DNA from 3 places in the Rheinheimera sp. MMS21-TC3 genome. Region 3 is predicted to be linked to each of the others. Evidence: predicted binding sites of a transcription regulator. Region 3 holds the regulator's gene; each other region holds the start of a gene.
What was found. Region 3 encodes sigma-54, which starts transcription at its own class of promoters, with help from an activator protein. Its sites were predicted from a motif close to TGGCANGNTNCNTGCTT; they were not measured.
Positions count from the first base shown of each region.

Region 1: fliE (flagellar hook-basal body complex protein FliE) is a predicted target of sigma-54. The motif match lies at 2,328-2,344, and genes of this name have one in related genera.
Region 2: RDV63_RS03435 (flagellar protein MotY) is a predicted target of sigma-54. The motif match lies at 2,397-2,413, and genes of this name have one in related genera.

Region 1 is NZ_CP135084.1:2,631,313-2,635,596, reverse strand. Features, by position in the region: gene RDV63_RS12805 (sensor histidine kinase) at 1-846, shown strand, start outside; gene RDV63_RS12800 (sigma-54 dependent transcriptional regulator) at 848-2,239, shown strand; gene fliE (flagellar hook-basal body complex protein FliE) at 2,391-2,726, shown strand; gene fliF (flagellar basal-body MS-ring/collar protein FliF) at 2,744-4,284, shown strand, end outside.
Region 2 is NZ_CP135084.1:655,751-660,034, forward strand. Features, by position in the region: gene RDV63_RS03415 (diguanylate cyclase) at 1-333, shown strand, start outside; gene sodB (superoxide dismutase [Fe]) at 402-986, opposite strand; gene RDV63_RS03425 (Grx4 family monothiol glutaredoxin) at 1,215-1,568, shown strand; gene rnt (ribonuclease T) at 1,628-2,335, opposite strand; gene RDV63_RS03435 (flagellar protein MotY) at 2,463-3,341, shown strand; gene RDV63_RS03440 (hypothetical protein) at 3,355-3,675, opposite strand; gene RDV63_RS03445 (response regulator) at 3,748-4,158, opposite strand; gene RDV63_RS03450 (response regulator) at 4,145-4,284, opposite strand, start outside.
Region 3 is NZ_CP135084.1:3,053,647-3,057,930, reverse strand. Features, by position in the region: gene rapZ (RNase adapter RapZ) at 1-351, opposite strand, end outside; gene ptsN (PTS IIA-like nitrogen regulatory protein PtsN) at 351-803, opposite strand; gene hpf (ribosome hibernation-promoting factor, HPF/YfiA family) at 829-1,116, opposite strand; gene RDV63_RS14840 (RNA polymerase factor sigma-54) at 1,142-2,620, opposite strand; gene lptB (LPS export ABC transporter ATP-binding protein) at 2,701-3,423, opposite strand; gene lptA (lipopolysaccharide transport periplasmic protein LptA) at 3,420-3,911, opposite strand; gene lptC (LPS export ABC transporter periplasmic protein LptC) at 3,901-4,284, opposite strand, start outside.

The sequences.
Region 1 (4,284 bases), 420 kb from region 3:
CGTCGGGTTAAATTGGCAATAAGCGCTCTTGCCCCTTCATCAGATCACGGCCAACCAGGGCAGTTAATAATGTTAACTGACTTAACTGAAACTCGTGCTTTGCAAAGCCGGTTAAGTCATATGCAGCGCTTATCTAGCTTAGGCAAGATGATGGCGTCGTTAGCCCATCAAATTCGTACGCCTTTATCGGCAGCTATGCTGTATGCACAAAATTTAGCTAATCCGCGCATAACTATGCAAACTCAACAACAGTTTCAGCATAAACTGCAATCGCGTTTGTTAGATCTCGAGCAACAAGTTAATGATATGTTGTTATTTGCGCGGTCTGACTCTTCACAAGCGGTAGCAGCTTTTAGTGTTGAAGACTTAGTTAGTGCTATTCAGGCCAGCGCAGATGCCATTTTACTAGCAGCAAATGCCAGTCTTAAGTTAACTAACACTGCACCTAATGCCAATTTAATTGGCAATATGAATGCCTTAAGTGGTGCTATCTTAAATTTGATTCAAAATAGTTTACAAGCAATACCTGAACAAGCAGAAATCAGCTTAACCATCAGCAAAAGTCAGCATCAGGCAGAGCATATTGTTATTGCCGTCGCTGATAATGGCCCAGGTGTGGCTAGCAGCATACAATCCCAGTTATTTGAACCTTTTATAACCAGTAAGTCTTCAGGTACTGGGCTAGGTTTAGCAGTAGTGCAAGCTGTTGCTCACTCCCATCATGGTGTTGTTAGCTATAAACCCAGTAAATCGGGCGGTGCATGCTTTGAGCTTACTTTGCCGGTGCAACATACTACTGATAACAACGCTGATGCTTGTTTAGATAAAAATAAAGCGGAGGCTTAGCATGAAACAAACAATTTTAGTGGTTGAAGATGATGCTGGTTTGCGTGAAGCACTTCAAGATACACTAATGCTGGCAAACTATCAGGTACAAGCTGTTGATAGTGCTGAATCAGCTTTAATGTTATTAAAAAAACAATCATTCCAATTAGTGGTATCTGATGTGCAATTAGGTGGCGTATCTGGCTTAACCTTATTAAAAACCTTACGTGAGCAATATCCGCAGATCCCAGTGTTAATTATGACGGCTTACGCCACAGTGCAAGCGGCGGTTGAAGCTATTCGCTTAGGCGCTATTGATTACTTAGCTAAACCCTTTGCTCCTGAAGTATTAGTGAATACTGTTAGCCGCTATGTTAGCCCTGAACCGGTATCAACTATAGAACCAATAGTGGCAGCAGAAAGTAGTAAGCAGTTACTTACTCTCTGTGGCAGGGTAGCGCGTACCGATGCTAATGTGATGATTTTAGGCCCTAGTGGCTCAGGTAAAGAAGTATTAGCCCGTTATATCCATCAATTATCAGAGCGTAATCAAGGCCCTTTTATTGCTATTAACTGCGCGGCTATTCCAGAAAACATGCTGGAATCTACGCTGTTTGGCTATGAAAAAGGTGCTTTTACCGGTGCAATAGCTGCTTGCCCAGGCAAATTTGAGCAAGCGCAACATGGCACTATTTTGTTAGATGAAATAACAGAAATGGATTTAAACCTGCAAGCTAAATTGTTAAGAGTCTTACAGGAGCGTGAAGTTGAACGTTTGGGCGGCCGTAAAACCATTAAGCTAGATGTGCGTGTATTAGCAACCAGCAATCGTAATTTAAAACAAGCGGTAGCCGATGGCGTGTTTCGGGAAGATTTATTTTATCGTTTAAATGTGTTCCCTTTAACTTGGCCTGCATTAGCAGAGAGGCCGGAAGATATAGTGCCTTTAGCTGAGCACTTTATTGCTAAATATTGCCGCAATGAAGGTCGGGTTATTGCCACACTAACAGCGGAAGCGGCATCACGGCTCTATAACTATACTTGGCCTGGTAATGTGCGAGAACTTGATAATGTGATCCAGCGCGCGTTAATTATTTCAGCTACTGATGAAATAGCCGCTGCAGATATTATGTTGGAATGCAGTGAAAGTATTCCAATGGCTACAAGTAGCAATACGCCTAGTGCAGTAAAATGCTCTGCTGACATCAACCTAGAACCAAGTGCTGATGATTTATCTAATGCTACAGATTTTAAAGCTAGTGTTCATGATCAAGAGCACCGGATTATTTTAGCTACCATGAAAGCTTGTGCAAATAAGCGTAAAGCGGTGGCAGAAAAGCTAGGTATTAGTGATCGTACTTTGCGTTATAAGTTAGCGCGGATGCGAGAGCAGGGTATCGATATACCAGTGTAATAATGCAATAAACTTTAAATTGATAACAACGGGTGCTAGTCACCCGTTTCCTTTCGTATTATCCATATAAATTTCATGTACTTATAAGTGGCACGGTTAATGCTTTATCTATAGTTAATAGATAGACAGCAATTTTTTGACAGGTGACGCTATGAATATCAAAGGCCCAAACTTATACGCCGAAATGCAATCAATGGCAGTGCAGGCTCGAGCTGTTGGTACTGAGCTAAAGCTTAAAAATACTGCTGAGGTTAATCCAAGCCAAACAGATTTTAGCCAAATGCTTACCCAAGCGTTGGGCAATGTTAATGACTTAGCGCAAGAAACCGGAAAACTCCGTAGTGCACTTGAGATGGGCGATCCTAATGTGTCCTTAGCCCAAGTCATGATTGCTAGTCAAAAGTCATCATTAGCCTTTGAAGCTACAGTGCAAGTTCGTAATAAACTGGTTGAATCGTATAAAGAAATTATGTCGATGCCGGTATAGGTCAGGAGTAATTATAAGTGGCTGATAATCAATCAACTGAACTGGCTTTAAGTGGAAACGACTACGCCGGCGAACAATCAGAACAAAAACCTAGCTTTATGGGCTCATTGGCTGGCACAGATTTAATTCGTCAGGTGGCTATGGTTATTGCCCTAACTATTTGTTTAGCCATTGCTATTTTAATTGTGCTTTGGGCTAGGCAACCAGAGTTACGGCCATTAGGCACTTTTGCCACCGAAGAGCTTATTCAAACTTTAGATCATTTAGATAGTCAAAAAATTAATTATGAGCTGCAAGGCAATGTGATTTTAGTGGCTGAAGACCAATTTCAAAAAATCAAGTTGTCGTTATCGCGTGCTGGTTTGACTAAAGAAGTCTCAACAGGCACAGAGTTTTTATTAAAAGACAGTGGTTTTGGTGTTAGCCAACGTTTAGAAACAGAACGCTTAAAGCACAGCCGTGAACAGCAGTTAGCACGGACTATAGAAGAACTACAAAGTGTTTCTCGAGCCAGAGTATTATTGGCTATCCCTAAAGAAAACGTCTTTGCCAGAAGACAAAAAATACCCTCAGCTACTGTTTTAGTAACAGCTAGGGGCGGTACTGTTATCCGTGATAGCGAAGTGAATGCTATTGTGGATATAGTGGCCTCAGCAGTACAAGGCTTAGAGCCAACTCGGGTTACGGTAACCGATCAAAGTGGCCGACTATTAAATAGTGGCTCACAAGATGCATCGGCTGCGCGCTCACGTCGTGAATATGAGCTACAGCGTACTCGTGAAGAGGAATACAGACAAAAAGTCGACTCTATTTTAATGCCAGTATTAGGTTATGGTAATTATACGGCAGAAGTTGATTTACATATGGACTTTACGGCTACTGAGCAAACGCAAAAACGTTTTAATCCAGACTTGCCTGCTGTACGCAGTGAAATGACAGTAGAAGAAAATAACGTTGGTGGTATCAGTGGCGGTATTCCAGGTGCTTTATCTAATCAACCGCCTTTAAACTCAACTATTCCTGAGCAAGCAACCTCTAGCAATAACCAGCAACTTATACCTGGCCGCAGCCATAAAGAAGCGACACGTAATTATGAGTTAGATACCACTATTAGCCATATTACTCAGCAAAGTGGTGTTATCCGTCGTTTAAGTGTATCAGTTGCCGTGGATTATAAGCCTGGTGCCGATGGTGTTACGCCAGAGCCTCGCAGCCAAGCTGATTTAATGAATTTACGTCGTTTATTACAAGGCGGTATAGGTTTTGATGCTCAGCGCGGTGATATAGTTGAAGTCATATCTGTACCTTTTATTAAAGATGAAATTCTCGATATCCAACAGCCTAGCTTTTACACTGAAGAGTGGTTTAGCCGGCTAATAAGATTAATCATTGGTGGGTTAATCGTTATTGTCTTGCTATTGTTTATAGTAAGACCGATGTTGAAGAAATTGATTTACCCAGATGACACTAAAGAAGCTTATGATGAAAAATCAATGAGCAAAGGGTTAGACTTGGGGGATGATACTATCAACATGTTAAACTCATCATTTGATGAAAA
Region 2 (4,284 bases), 2.4 Mb from region 3:
GATTTAGTTATCCAGAAGATTGCTGATGCTGTTCGAGTAAATTTACGTGACACGGATATTGCTGGTCGTTATGGTGGTGAGGAATATGCTGTTTTACTAGTAGATACCACAGTTGAACAAGCCACTTTTTTTGCCGAACGACTACGTCATGCTGTTGAAGGCTTAGTGGTAATGTATAATAAAACTCCACTAAAAGTAACTATAAGTATAGGCTTAGCTGAGTTCCATAGTGACATGAAACAGCATGTGCAGTGGATAGAAGCAGCAGATGAAGCGCTATATCAATCAAAAGAAGGCGGCAGAAATCAGCTGACTTGTTATCATCCGCAATAATTAAAAATTAAATTATTAGCAATAAAAAACCCAGCTTAAGCTGGGTTTTTTATTAAGATAAAGGTGACTTATTTAGCAAAGTTTTCTGCAGCAAACTTCCAGTTTACTAATGCCCAAAAAGCATCTAAATAAGCAGGACGAGCATTACGGTAATCGATATAGTAAGCATGCTCCCATAAGTCGACCGTTAAGATTGGGGTTAACGACTTATCTGAGATAGGGGTTGCAGCATTGCTAGTATTAACAATATCTAATGAACCATCGGCAGTTTTCACTAACCAAGTCCAGCTAGAACCAAAATTGTTAACCGCTTTATCATTCAGGGCTGCTTTAAAGTCAGCAAATGAACCCCATTTTGCATTGATAGCATCTGCAAGGGCGCCTGTAGGCTCGCCACCCGCGTTAGGAGCTAAGCAATTCCAATAGAAGGTATGGTTCCATACTTGAGCAGCATTATTGAATACACCGCCATCTGAAGTACGGATGATTTCTTCTAAAGACTTACCAGCAAAATCAGTTCCTTCAATTAAGCTGTTTAACTTAACAACGTAAGTATTATGGTGTTTGCCGTGATGGTACTCTAAAGTCTCAGCAGAAATATGTGGGGCTAAAGCATCTTTTGCAAAAGGTAATGCAGGTAATTCAAAGGCCATTGTTGTTCTCCGTTAACGTTGTTTAACATGTCTGTGTGGCGTAGACTACAAAACTTGACTAAATTACTCAAGTTTTACTCTGTCTAGTTTAGGGCGATTTATATTATAATGTAAGAATCGTTTTTGAGTATCTAACTAGATATGGGGTTTTATTTATAAAACTCAAGTGTAACTGAGTAAACAACAGCGTAAAATAGCGTTAGGCTCATTTTTTGGTAAGAGGTAACCATGGAAACAATTGACAAAATTAAGCAACAAATTTCTGAGAATCCGATACTTTTATTTATGAAAGGCTCACCTAAATTTCCAAGTTGTGGCTTCTCTGCTCAAGCATCTCAAGCGTTAATTGCTTGTGGCGAACAGTTTGCTTACGTCGATATCTTACTCGACCCAGAAATTCGTGCCGAATTACCTAAATATGCTAATTGGCCTACTTTCCCGCAATTATGGGTGGATGGTGAACTTATCGGTGGATGCGATATTATTTTAGAAATGTTTCAACGTGGTGAGTTGCAGCCATTAATTAAAGAAACAGCAGCTAAAGCTGATTCAGCTTCTACTAGCGATGCAGATACTGAGTAATTGCTTACGCTAACGCCAGCTATAGGCTGGTGTTAGCGGTTTGAGTTAATTTAAGTTGCTTAAGTCGGTTTAATGTCAGATTGAGCATCATTCTTGTCTGTTGACTCATCCTCTTGTTGTTCCTCATTTTGCTCTGGTGCGCTAGCTAATGGCCAGCCACCTAAATCTCGCCACTTGTTGACAATGTGGCAAAATAACTCAGCTGTACGTTCGGTATCATAGAGTGCGCTATGGGCTTGTTTGCTATCAAAAGCAATACCTGCATATTGGCAAGCTTTAGCTAACACTGTTTGGCCAAGAGCTAAGGCAGATAAAGTGGTAGTGTCAAAAGAAACAAAGGCATGAAAGGGCGAACGTTTATACTTTAAACGTTCAATAGCGGCATTAACAAAGCCTTGATCAAAGGCCGCATTATGCGCCACTATCACGCTACGTTGGCATCCCGCTGCTTTTTGCGCTTTACGTACCGCTTTACATATTTCACTAATGGCTTCGCGTTCACTTACAGCCCCCCTTAATGGATTAAACGGGTCTATGCCATTAAAAGCTAATGAGCTAGCATCTAGATTAGCTCCATCAAAAGGCTCAACATGGAAGTGTAATGTTTGTAGCGGCAATAAATTGCCTTCGTCATCCATTTTTAGCAAAGTTGCTGCTATTTCTAATAGTGCATCGGTTTTTGGATTAAAGCCTGCGGTCTCTACGTCGATAACAACAGGGTAATAGCCACGAAAACGTTGAGCTAATAGTGAAGTAGATTTTGTCATAAGTGCGCCATATTACATATTAAAGGCTATTATGCCAAAAAAATACGCTAACGTCTTGGTACGGCATAGTGTTTGCTTATGTTAAAGTTAAATAAGCAATTGCTTAAAATAAATATAGTGGTGAATCATGCAAAGGCTCCTGATAATCATAGCTCTTACGGGTATATTTACGGCAACTAGTGTGGTGTCAGCACCGCAGTTGCGTCAATATTCTGCCGAAATTGAAAACTCTGTATGGCAATTGAGTAAAAATACGCCATTAGAATGTCAGTTGCAGCATGAGATCCCGCGCTTTGGGCAGGCTGTTTTTCGCAGCGTTGCGAGTAAAGGCCTTAATATGGCCTTTGAATTACAAATGTTACGCTTACCTGATAATTATGCCTTAGCTGAAGTATTGTCTATACCTCCAGCCTGGCGAGCGGGAGAGCCAAGTAAGGCCATTGCTAATATGCAATTATTAAAGCAGTACAATGGTGAGTTACCTAAAGAGTCGGCTTGGACCTTATTGACAGAACTTGAGCATGGTTTTAGTCCTAGCTTTTACTTTAATGACTGGTATAGCCCTCACGACAAAGTGGTAGCGGCACTGAATCCAGTACAGTTTGCTACTCAGTTTACAAAGTTTAATCAATGCATTTCGGCTTTATTACCTTACAGTTTTGAAGATATTGCTTTTACTGTCTTAAATTATGAATCAGGTAGCGATCAATTAAGCCGTGAGTCTAGTCGACGTTTACAGCAAATAGCAGAATACCTTAAGTATGATAATGATATCGACTATATTGAGATTCAGGGCTATAGCGATAGTTATGGTGGCCTTTGGATGAATGAGCAGCTATCGATTAAGCGGGCTGAAAAAGTTAAAACGTTTTTTGTATCGGTCGGATTAAGTGCAGATAAAGTACAAGTAACAGGATTTGGTGAGCGGCGGCACATTGCACCGAATCAAATTGCTATTGAGCGCAAAAAGAACCGCCGAGTTGTATTGCAGCTAAGTAAACCTTAGTTTAAGTTGGTATTTATTGCACCATAATGTCAACTTGGCGCCAGTTTTCTCGTTCTGATAACAAAATACGCACTTGTTTGCCATCTAGGTGAAAAAATAGATTTTCTCTACCATATATAGTCTCTGCTTTAAAAGGCTCGCCAAGGTGCTGTAGGTAATATAGGCGTAATTCAGGCATGCTCTTCTGGCTAAAGTAGCTAAGTACCGCAGGCAGTTTATTATCTAAACGAGCAAATTCTCGTGCATCAGCCGCGATGGGCACTTGATAAAAATCTGCTGCCTGTAAAGCTGATGATAGGCTTAACGCTACCAAAAATAAAAAAGTTAAACGCATAGTGTTTCCTTATTTACATGCTGTTTTTTAAACTTTAACAAATTTTCGCAGGTTTTTCTTGATAAATTGGCTTTAGTTATTCAGTATTAAGTCATGTTTAGCAAACAAGCGCATAGCCGCTAAGATTTTATCGCCAGTAAAGGGTTTAACAATAAAAGTCGCAGCCCCTGACTTTATACTTAGCTGGACATTTTCTAAGGTGCTGTTTGCACTGACCATGACTACAAAGCAATCTGGTTTTACATTTTTAATTTTAGCTAGTAAGTCTAGGCCAGACGCATCAGGTAACTCAATATCAAGGAAAATAATATCAGGCCTTTGTAAGCTAAAAATATTCATTGCCGAAGCTGCTGAGTTGGCATTATAAAACTGAAAATTATCAACATTAAGAGTTGCATTTTTGGCTATTGCCATAATGTTATTGCGCAACAGTTGTCTTGTATAATCAATATCATCAACCAGTAAAACTTTAGCTGCTCGCATTAGCCTCTCCACACTGTTGCAGTAACTGACCAAACTGCTGGCAGATTAACAAAAGTTGGTTATCAAGGTTTTTATGTTGTAGCAAGGTTTGTAGTTTATCAGCAGCATTGGTAAGTTCGGCATGGC
Region 3 (4,284 bases):
CAGAATGGCTTCGTCTAACGACATAGCCTTGTGTGATAAAGGGTGCATACGGCGCGTTTCACTAAAGCGGCGAATTAAAGTGCTGTGATCGGCGTCTAAATATAAAATATGTAGTTCTACCTTGTGTGGTAGATAGGAGAGAATTTCTGTTAAATCATCAGGATCTTCTGGCAAGTTGCGCACATCAATACTGACAGCAACCCGTTCATATTGGCCCATGACAGCTGTGGCTAAAGTAGGCAGTAAATTAACAGGGATGTTATCTACGCAGTAATAACCTAGATCTTCCATTACTCGTAACGCAACAGATTTGCCTGAACCAGAGCGACCACTTACCACTAACAGTTTCATCATTCTGCATTCGCCTCACAATAATCTATTAGTAATTGATATAATTGTTGATTAGTTTCTGCATTACGAATTTGTTTGGTTAGCTCTTTCTGGCTTAGCAATTTAGCTAGGCTAGATAAAGTGCTTAAATGGGTTTGGCATTGATCTTCTGGGATTAAAATACCACAGAAAATATCGACAGGTTGGTTGTCAACGGCATCAAAAGCAATAGGCTCTTTGCTAACAACAAAGACTAATATTGGCTTAACCACGCTGCTTAATTTACCGTGGGGGATAGCAATACCACCACCTATACCTGTAGAACCTAATTTTTCTCGCGCCATTAAGGCTTCTAAAATACTGTATTCAGTTATCTCAGGTAATTGCTGTTGTGCTAGCTCGGCAATATATTCCAAAATACGCTTTTTACTATTAAAAAGAACTGCACTTCTAGTGCAGTTCTCCGTAAGCATGGTGGTTAAATTGATCATATTTTAATTAGTGTCGAATTAACTTTTCTTTGTGTTTAATGACTTGTCGATCAAGCTTGTCGATAAGCTGATCAATGGCTGCATACATGTTTTCATCATCTGAGATAGCGAATACTTCTGCGCCGCTTAAATTAACTTTAGCTTCAGCAATTTGCTTTAGTTTTTCTACAGTGAGAACCACATTTATATTGGTGATGTGCTCAAAGTGTCGAGCTAATTTTGCGAACTTAGTGTCTACATATTCCTTTAATGCGGGTGTGATTTCAACATGACGACCAGTTAGATTGATTTGCATAGACATATTCCTTTTTTTGGCTTACTTACATCAAGGTTTTGCGCTGGTTTGACGGTGGAATAAATAATGACTCACGATACTTGGCTATAGTGCGCCTTGCAACGTTTATCCCTTGTTCTAAAAGAATTTCGGCCATTTTGCTATCGCTTAATGGTTTGGCCGGGTTTTCCGCCGCCACTAATTTTTTAATAAAAGCCCGAATTGCAGTAGAAGAACACTCACCGCCACTTTCGGTGCTTACATGGCTAGAGAAAAAGAACTTAAGTTCAAATATTCCTCTAGGTGTATGCATGTATTTTTGGGTTGTAACGCGTGAAATGGTTGACTCATGCATACCGACCATTTCTGCAACATCATTTAATACCATTGGTTTCATGGCTTCTTCGCCATGTTCAAAAAATGCTTGTTGTTGTTGTACTATACAGTTAGACACTTTTAATAAGGTTTCGTTTCTACTTTCTAAACTTTTTATAAACCATTTTGCTTCTTGTAAATGTGAACGTATAAATTGACTATCGGCACTGCTTTTTACTGTTCTAGACATGGCAGCGTACTGCTGATTAACTCTAATTTTAGGCATGGCGTCAACATTTAACTCGACTTGCCAGCGGCCTTTTACTTTTTTGACGCTAACATCAGGGATGACGTATTCTTGTTCTTGTTTTATCACATCGGCGCCTGGCCGTGGGTTTAAACTTTGAATAAGTTGCATCACCTGTTTTAGTTCGTCTTCTTTGAGTTTAGTCACTCGCATCAAAGAACGGAAGTCCCTATTAGCTAATAAGTCACTATGTTCTAATAATAAAGACTGGGCTTCGGCTAAAAATGGCGTATCAGCTGAAAATTGACGCAATTGCACCAGCAAACATTCTTGCACCGTGCGAGCGCCTACGCCAATAGGGTCAAATAGCTGGATCCGTTTAATCACAGCTTCTACTTCATCGGCCTCTATGCCTGGAATAGCAAGCGATTGTAAAATATCGTCACAGCTGATGGTGAGTAAGCCGCTGTCATCGATAGCTTCAATAATTACTTCAGCTATAGCTAAGTCTATTTCAGAAAAAGGCGTTAAATACATTTGCCAACGTAGGTAATCTTGTAAGCTTTCGCTAGTTTCACCTTGGTAAGCGGTATCATCATCACTACCACTACTGCCAGAGCTAACGGGAGTGGCGCTAACTAAGTTGTCCCAGTCGTTGTCTAAGGGTAAGTCTTCTTTAATATTTTGATCTGCTAAGGCTTCGCTGGCATCTGTTTCAGAGCTGTCAACTTTAGTGTCGTTGCTTATTGAGTTGTCATCTGATTTTTGGCTGTGTTGCTGTAAAGACTCATCCGCTGAGGGTGTTGCATCGTCATCTGCTTCTAATAAAGGATTCGCATCCAAAGCTTCTTGGATCTCTTGCTGTAACTCAATAGTGGATAGCTGCAATAAGCGAATAGCCTGTTGCAGCTGAGGGGTCATGGTCAGCTGTTGTCCTAAGCGAAGTTGCAAAGATGGCTTCATTTACTTCTACTAATCTCCTGAAACACAAGTGATATTGGTATTGGCTAGCTTTAACTAACTATACCTGAATTGCCTTAAAACTATAGCCTGAATTGCTCACCCAAGTATACATCTCGTACTTTTTGGTCAGCTAGCACTTGTTGTGGTGGCCCAGAGGCAATCAGTTCACCATGACTAACTATGTAGGCTATTTCACAGACGTCTAGTGTTTCGCGTACGTTATGATCGGTAATTAAGACACCTATACCACGTTGGCCTAAATGTTGAATAATTTTTTTGATATCTAAAACTGAAATAGGGTCAACGCCAGCAAAAGGCTCATCTAATAAAATAAAAGCAGGCTCGGCTGCTAAAGCGCGAGCAATTTCTACTCGTCGCCGCTCACCACCCGATAAGCTCATACCTAAATTATGTTTGATATGGCCAATATGAAATTCTTCTAATAGCTCATCTGCTATTTCTTCACGCTTAGCGCGGCTTAAAGATTTGCGCGTTTGTAAAATAGCCATTAAATTATCATACACGCTAAGCTTTCTAAAAATAGAGCTTTCTTGAGGTAAATAACCTATGCCTTTTCTGGCTCTGGCATGAATAGGCTCAAAAGTCATATCTTCATTATTAAGGGTTATGCTGCCTTTATCTGAGGGGACTAAGCCTACTATCATATAAAAAGTTGTCGTTTTTCCGGCACCATTGGGGCCGAGTAAGCCAACTATTTGGCCGGCATTGACCTCTAGGCTGACATCTTTTACTACTTGTCGGCCTTTATAGCTTTTGGCCAGATGTGCTGCGACTAACTTCATGGGTTATCTTTTTCCTCTGGCGTAAAAATAGTTGTTACGCGCTTGGTCTTATTACTATCGGCATTCAATTGCTGTTTTTCAACGTTATAACGAATAGTTGATGCTTGAACTACGCTACCACTCTGTGCCAGCTCGGCGTCGCCACTAAGAGTTAGGATGCGTGTTGATGGTTCATAGCGCATGCTTTTAGCTTCAGCAGTAACGAGTTTGCCATCTTCCATTCGTTGTGAATATTTTACTGGTTGGCCAGTAGCAAGATAGACTTCATTACCTTTACCAGCACTGGCATCAATCTCTAATAGATCAGCAGTCATTTTCATTGAGCCTTGAGTAATAATGACATTGTTGCGGTATGTCAAAACATCTTCTTTGATCGAAGATAAGTTATCGGCGTCAATTTGAATTTGTTGCTTGTAATCTGGAACAGCGGCAATAGAGCTAAATGTTATTAACAATATAGCTGTGGCTGTAATATAGTTAGCTTTCATTTTGGTATACCGTTTTATTATGTTGTAATAAGTGTAAGGTTTTGTTGGTTAAGTCTGCCTGAATGCCTACACCTTCAATAATAAAACCTTTACCTATTACACGCACTGGTTGATTATTTTGTAAACGGTTGTCAGGGAATAGCATTTCTAGTGTATCTGTTTCTATGCGTTCTATCAGTTCATTCTGCAATAAGCTTTCAATAATAACCTTATGTTCTAGAATTATTCTATCTTCAGGGTACCAAGTTGCTGTTTGGCTATGTGCCGTCCAACTAGGCTGATGCTGGTTGTTATATAAGGTATAAATAGGCTGCTCAAAATGGGTAAAACCTAGCTGGTCAAAATGTTCTAAACGTACTGCTGTTACAGAGTC